Neorhizobium galegae: one gene and its partner. The protein of the gene in region 1 interacts with the protein of each later gene in a pairwise test. Links are inferred from orthologs where the notes say so. Each region holds a gene or a part of one and is shown on either strand. Other genes may lie near its edges. The genes, in order: LZK81_RS10715 and LZK81_RS06110.

Region 1 (3,310 bases):
CGAGGCCTGGCATTATACCGACCTCAAGAACCTGCTGCGCAGCGTCCCCGACGTGACGCTGGTTTCCGCCATCGATCCGATCGCGCCTCTGGTCGAGGGCTCTAAGGTCCTTTCGATCCTGCAGGGTGCTGCCGATGCGAAGGCCGCCGTTGACGGCGTCGAGATCGCGCTCTTCAAGGACAGGCTCGCCGATGGTTCGGCCGCTGCCGGTCTGACGGCGCTCGACAAGGATGACGCGATCGGCCGCATCAACGGCAGTTTCGTGCGCGATGGTTATGCGATCACGGTTCCGGCCGATACGGAATTGGACGCGCCGATCGAACTGCAGGCCCTGCATGCCGCGGGCCAGGTCCATACGCGCTTCGCGGTTTCGTTCGGGGCCGCATCCAGGGCGACGATCATCGAACGTCACCGGTCGGTGACGGAAGATGCCGCGCTCGTGTCCTCGATCAGTGACATCACGCTGGAAGACGGCGCCGATATCACCTGGATCATCCTGCAGACTCAAGGCGCGGCTGACACCCATCTTGGCCAGATCCGCGTCCAGCTCGGCACCGATGCCAAGCTGCGCCTTTTCGTCATCAATGCCGGCGGAAAGCTGGTGCGCCAGGAACTGCGGATCGACGTGGCAGGCGAGGGCGCCGAACTGACGCTGCGTGGCGTCAACCTGCTCGGCGCCGAAAGCCACACGGATGTCACGCTGGTTCTCGGCCACAACGTGCCGAACACCAATTCGACGGAAATCATCCGCAACGTCGTGTTCGACCGCGCCAACGGCGTCTTCCAGGGCATGATCCGGGTCGCTCCGGATGCCCAGAAAACCGATGCCAAGATGTCCTGCAATACGTTGCTTCTGACAGACGATGGCGGGTTCTCGGCCAAGCCCGAGCTCGAAATCTTCGCCGACGACGTCGTCTGCGGCCATGGCGCGACGGTTGCCGATATCGAAAGCAGCCACCTCTTCTATCTGATGGCGCGCGGCGTTCCGGAAAACAAGGCACGGGCCATGCTGGTCAACGCCTTCGTCGCCGAGATCGTCGAGGAACTCGAAGAAGAAAAGCTGGTCGAAGCGCTGGAAGGCGTCATTTCGGCCTGGCTTGAAAGACACGCCTGATAAGGGGCTTGATATGGACCAGAGTGCACCCTCGACGACCTACGATGTGGAAGCGATCCGCCGGGATTTTCCGATCCTGTCGACGATGGTGCACGGCAAACCGCTGGTCTATCTCGACAACGGCGCCTCGGCCCAGAAGCCGCAGGTGGTGATCGACGCGATCAGCCACGCCTATTCCAGCGAATATGCGAACGTCCATCGCGGCCTGCATTTTCTCTCGAATGCGGCGACCGAAGCCTATGAGGCGTCGCGCGAAAAGGTGCGCCGGTTCCTGAATGCCGGTTCGGTAGACGAGATCGTCTTCACCAAGAACTCGACCGAGGCGATCAACACGGTCGCCTACGGCTGGGGCATGCCGAATATCGGTGCCGACGACGAGATCGTCGTGACGATCATGGAGCACCATTCCAACATCGTGCCCTGGCATTTCATCCGCGAGCGGCAGGGCGCCAAGCTGGTCTGGGTGCCGGTCGACGACGAGGGTGCCTTCCATATCGAGGATTTTGAAAAGTCTCTTACCGAAAAGACCAAGCTCGTCGCCATCACCCATATGTCGAACGCGCTCGGCACGGTGGTTCCGGTCAAGGAAATCTGCCGCATCGCCCATGAGCGCGGCATCCCGGTTCTGATCGACGGCAGCCAGGGCGCCGTGCACATGCCGGTGGATGTCCGCGACATCGATTGCGACTGGTACGTGATGACCGGCCATAAGCTTTACGGCCCGTCCGGCATTGGCGTGCTGTATGGCAAGTCGGACCGGTTGAGAGAGATGCGGCCGTTCCAGGGCGGCGGCGAGATGATCGTCGATGTCACGGAAGATATCGTCACGTATAACGACCCGCCGCACCGTTTCGAAGCGGGTACGCCGCCGATCGTCCAGGCGATCGGGCTCGGTTATGCGCTCGACTACATGGACAAGATCGGCCGCGCCGCGATCGCCCGCCACGAGGCGGATCTCGCCGCTTACGCCGCGGAACGCCTGCGCGCCATCAACTCGCTGAGGATCATCGGCAATGCGCCGGGCAAGGGCGGAATCTTCTCCTTCGAACTTGCTGGCATCCATGCCCATGATGTCTCGATGGTGATCGACCGCAAGGGCGTGGCGGTCCGCGCCGGCACCCATTGCGCCATGCCGCTCTTGAAGCGGTTCGGCGTCACCTCCACATGCAGGGCATCGTTCGGCATGTATAATACCCGTGCCGAAGTGGATGCGCTGGCCGATGCGCTCGACTACGCGCGAAATTTCTTTGCTTGAGGACTATTGCCATGGCCGCCGATGAAACGGAATTGAAGTGGGATGCCCGCGAAGGACTGATCCAATCCGCCATCCCGGCCGATGAGTTGGCGCGACTGAGCGACGACGTGATCGGAGCGCTGAAAACGGTCTATGATCCGGAAATCCCTGCCGACATCTTCGAACTCGGTCTGATCTACAAGATCGACATCGAGGACGACCGCATGGTGAAGATCATGATGACGCTGACGGCACCCGGCTGCCCGGTCGCCGGCGAAATGCCGGGCTGGGTGGAAAATGCCGTCGGCGCCGTCGAAGGCGTGTCCGGCGTCGAAGTCGAGATGACCTTCGATCCGCCGTGGACGCCGGAGCGCATGTCCGAAGAGGCCCAGGTGGCTGTCGGCTGGTATTGATCGGTTAATCGGTCGGTACTACATTTGAATCGTGAAACACCGGACCTTGAATCCGTGTGCGGAAGGAGAATGAGCCCATGGGCTTCGCCATTATGACCATGACCGATGCCGCCGCGACCCGCGTCAAGCAGCTCGTCGCCAATTCCGGACCGGAGGCCAAGGGCCTGCGTGTCGGGATCAAGAAGGGCGGCTGCGCCGGCATGGAATACACGGTCGATCTCGTCGCCGAACCCAATGCCAAGGACGACAGGATCGAGCACGACGGCGCGAGCGTCTGGATCGAGCCTTCCGCCGTGCTTTATCTCCTCGGCACCCAGATGGATTTCGAAGTCACGCAGATGCGTTCGGGCTTCACCTTCGTCAATCCAAACCAGACGTCTGCCTGCGGCTGCGGCGAGTCGGTCGAGCTGAAGCCTGCGGATCTCGCTGCGCTCGCAAAGCAGCGCGAAGCCGAAGTCCACGCCTGATTACCTTATGAATTCGTCATATAGTCGAGGAGCGTCTCCATCGCTCTTCGCGCAGCGTCGACGTCGCCCGCACGGATGGCGC
Region 2 (3,053 bases), 920 kb from region 1 along the record:
CGGCAGGAGCAGCGCAAGCGCCGGCGGCACGCTGACGAATGCGGCAAGGCCACAGAACGCGAGCCGGCGGAACTGGGCAATTTCACCGGGACGCGCGGTGTCGCCCTCGCCGAGGCGCGTCAGCCAGCGGCTTGCGGTCTCGTCGACCAGCATGACCGCCTTTCCGGCAATGTTACTCAATACGCGCACGCAAAACCCTGCACAGACTCGTTTATCGAAGCCGACAATATGCCCCCGTGGCTTAAGGAAAGGATAAAAGCAGGGGGTGCCGGAGGTCCCGCAATGGGCCAAAATCCGGCTTTGGGACAGAAGGGCCAAGCCTTCTGAGCTTGTGGTTAACACGACGTAAGCGGCGGATTTGCTTCGATTTTTCCCAATGCGTTAACCTTTGTGGCAAACCGCCCCCCGACAAAGCCCGGGGTTTCGGGCGGAGCGCCGCAATTATGCTTAACATCGATCGCTAAAATTCGATTCAAGTTCGCGACAAAGACGCTGCAAATGCCGATATTTCGCATTTTAGGCAAATTTGCCGAAAAACCGAACGATCCCGTCAAAGCCATATTTGCTTCCCGGCGGTACAACCATGTTCAAGACCGGCACAGATCCGGCGGCTCGCTTCAAGACCCAGGAGCGGGAAAAACAGGTGGATAGAACGATGTGGTTTCTCATCAAGGGAAGTATGTGGTTCGCGGCGGTGCTGGTAGTGCTCTCCTACTTCAGCAGCAAGCCGGCGACCGAGACCGACGGGCTTTCGCCCCTGCAGGTCAGCAACGCATTTTCGGCTGCGACCGAAGCCTATCAATATGTGAGCGCCATCTGCACCGAAAAGCCTGAGGTCTGTGAAAAGGGTGCCGAGACCTTCTCGGCGCTCGGCACGAGGGCCAGGCAGGGCGCCCAGGTCGCCTTCGAGCTGCTCGACAAGCAGTTCGGCGACAAGGGCAAGGAGACCGCGGTGCTCGCTGATCCGGAACCGACCCCGTTCCCGGCCAGACAGGCCGAAACGGCAGCCGCTACCGGCGCCGATACGATCTTCACCGGCACCGTGCCGGTCCCGCAGAAACGGCCGACCCACTAATCCCGCGCACCAGTCGGCGCGCCAAATCGACCTGATACCGGACGTCTCATCCGAAACCGATTTTCAAAGCTTGCACCGGGCTCTCAATGCCACGGTTCCCGGTGCCTGATCTGCCTGCCCTGTCATTCAGCATTTGCTGACGCCGTGAGGATTACCCCTCACGGCGTTTTTTTTGCTTTTATCCGGGCCTGCAGTGCCTATATGGAGCGGATAGAAGAACCGGAGCGCTTATGGCCAGCCTCGAGCAGATCATCGAAGATTTCGAATACCTCGACGAGTGGGAAGACCGCTACCGTTACGTGATCGAACTCGGCAAGGCGCTGCCGGACCTTTCCGACGACAAGAAGACCGCAGACAACAAGGTGCAGGGCTGCGCGAGCCAGGTTTGGCTGGTCAGCCATCTCGGGGACGGCAGCGCCGATCCGGTGATGACCTTCGAGGGCGATTCGGACGCCCATATCGTGCGCGGCCTCGTCGCCATCGTGCTCGCCGTCTATTCCGGCAGGACCGCCTCCCAGATCGCCGCCACGGACGCTATCGAAATCTTCGACCGCATCGGCCTGGTCGAGCACCTGTCGTCCCAGCGCGCCAACGGGCTGCGTTCGATGGTCAAGCGCATCCGGGAAGAGGCAAGGATCAGGGCTGCGGCCTAGGGGACAGCCGTTCAGACCAGCGTCCCGGCCCGCCAGCCACCCTCTACGCAAGGGGAAACTCGCGGCAACGTCTCGCCCTCCTTAACCGCTTTACACCGGTGCGACATGGCTTCCTGTGCAAAAAGGGAGGATCATGGGGTGTGGCATAGCTGCGGAATTCGGTCGCCAATGCCACCATTGATGACGATGGCTTACGGCAACTTCGCGCCGGAAGCAGACGAGCCAGCGATTGGGAATGACGGGCCATTTTATTTGGTATTGCGATCAGCTTCCACTTGGTGCTCGGTAGCATCCAGCAATTTCGTTACAGCTTCGTGGATGAACGCGGAGCGACCTTTCTCTCCCACCAAGTTGTCGATCCTGTCCAGGTCATCCTGCTGAACCAATGTACCGTCATCGGCTTTGACGCATTCAAATAGGGTCATGTCCCGAAATTCCGCGATAGCTCGTTGCTGTAACTCCGGTGTCAGGAAAGCCGGGACCGCGTATGCACGCAAAGTAAGGCGGTCCAGTATCTTGGCAAAATCAGTCGATGCCGCCCGTTGGTGAGCCTTCAAGGCGTCGGCGAGGAGCATTCGCTTCTGGCGAGATTTCATCGCATGTTCGGCGATGTCGCCCAAAAGGTCGCACTGTTTGTCTTTCTGTACTTGGTCGGGTCCCGCTGGTGCGGAAGCGGCGCTAAGCAAGACGATCAATAAGGTAATTACTTTTGTGCGAATACTGAACCTCAATATGTTTATGCGGATTGGGCTGATCTCGCTATGCGTTTTCTTCGACGGAGCCACCATGGTTCTATTTGGCTTGCCACAGTGAACGATGGCCGAAAGGGGCCGACAGCCGCCTCGGCAGGAACGCGCCAACAGCGATCATTCGACCCCGTCACCCGGTTTGCCTCGAAACCTTTTTGTGGATTTTGTCGGGAGGCTTTTTCCAACCTCGTTGCGCTGCCATCGCCTCGGCACGCCTCCGGGCGTTGAAAGGATCGATGTAGCCCTCAATCTTGAACGCCCGGCCTTTCCACAGGAGGATGCCGACCTTTTGTTCGTCGTCCCAGTGAAACTCCATCGCGCGATTGTAGATCATTCACGGCACCGCGCTGCGAAGAAGATCGAGATTGCCTAGCAGACTGCTACAAATGATTAGATTTGGCAAGCGAAGTGGATGACCGCTTCTCCAATCGGGCATTTGCCACGCAACCACGACAAGTCTCCGTCACAGCACCGGCCGGTAATCCTCGGTCCCCCAGTGATGGTTCTGGCGGCGTTTTGCCGGAGCCGGCGGCGCATAATGGCGGGCGAGTGCGAGCAGCGCGGTGCGCAGCATGA

Evidence for each region.
Region 2: the proteins of LZK81_RS10715 (region 1) and LZK81_RS06110 interact in binary tests that used the Escherichia coli proteins (3 or more experiments, as listed by UniProt). The link is inferred for Neorhizobium galegae from one-to-one orthologs.

What each region holds. Positions count from the first base shown.
Region 1 is NZ_CP090095.1:2,142,747-2,146,056, forward strand. The notes cover bases 260-3,248. They hold LZK81_RS10715 (cysteine desulfurase), read left to right. Parts: upstream 260-1,127; coding sequence 1,128-2,369; downstream 2,370-3,248. Other genes in these bases: sufD (Fe-S cluster assembly protein SufD), read left to right, coding at 260-1,114; LZK81_RS10720 (SUF system Fe-S cluster assembly protein), read left to right, coding at 2,381-2,761; sufA (Fe-S cluster assembly scaffold SufA), read left to right, coding at 2,839-3,228; LZK81_RS10730 (GntR family transcriptional regulator), read right to left, coding at 3,234-3,248. Also shown: more of sufD, read left to right, coding at 1-259; more of LZK81_RS10730, read right to left, coding at 3,249-3,310. UniProt on the Escherichia coli protein: Cysteine desulfurases mobilize the sulfur from L-cysteine to yield L-alanine, an essential step in sulfur metabolism for biosynthesis of a variety of sulfur-containing biomolecules.
Region 2 is NZ_CP090095.1:1,227,025-1,230,077, reverse strand. What follows is about bases 285-3,016. They hold LZK81_RS06110 (SufE family protein), read left to right. Parts: upstream 285-1,305; coding sequence 1,306-1,728; downstream 1,729-3,016. Other genes in these bases: LZK81_RS06095 (DUF6456 domain-containing protein), read right to left, coding at 2,941-3,016; LZK81_RS06100 (hypothetical protein), read right to left, coding at 2,608-2,811; LZK81_RS06105 (hypothetical protein), read right to left, coding at 1,977-2,516; LZK81_RS06115 (DUF5330 domain-containing protein), read left to right, coding at 656-1,075. Also shown: LZK81_RS06120 (sensor histidine kinase), read right to left, coding at 1-189; more of LZK81_RS06095, read right to left, coding at 3,017-3,053. UniProt on the Escherichia coli protein: Participates in cysteine desulfuration mediated by SufS. Cysteine desulfuration mobilizes sulfur from L-cysteine to yield L-alanine and constitutes an essential step in sulfur metabolism for biosynthesis of a variety of sulfur-containing biomolecules.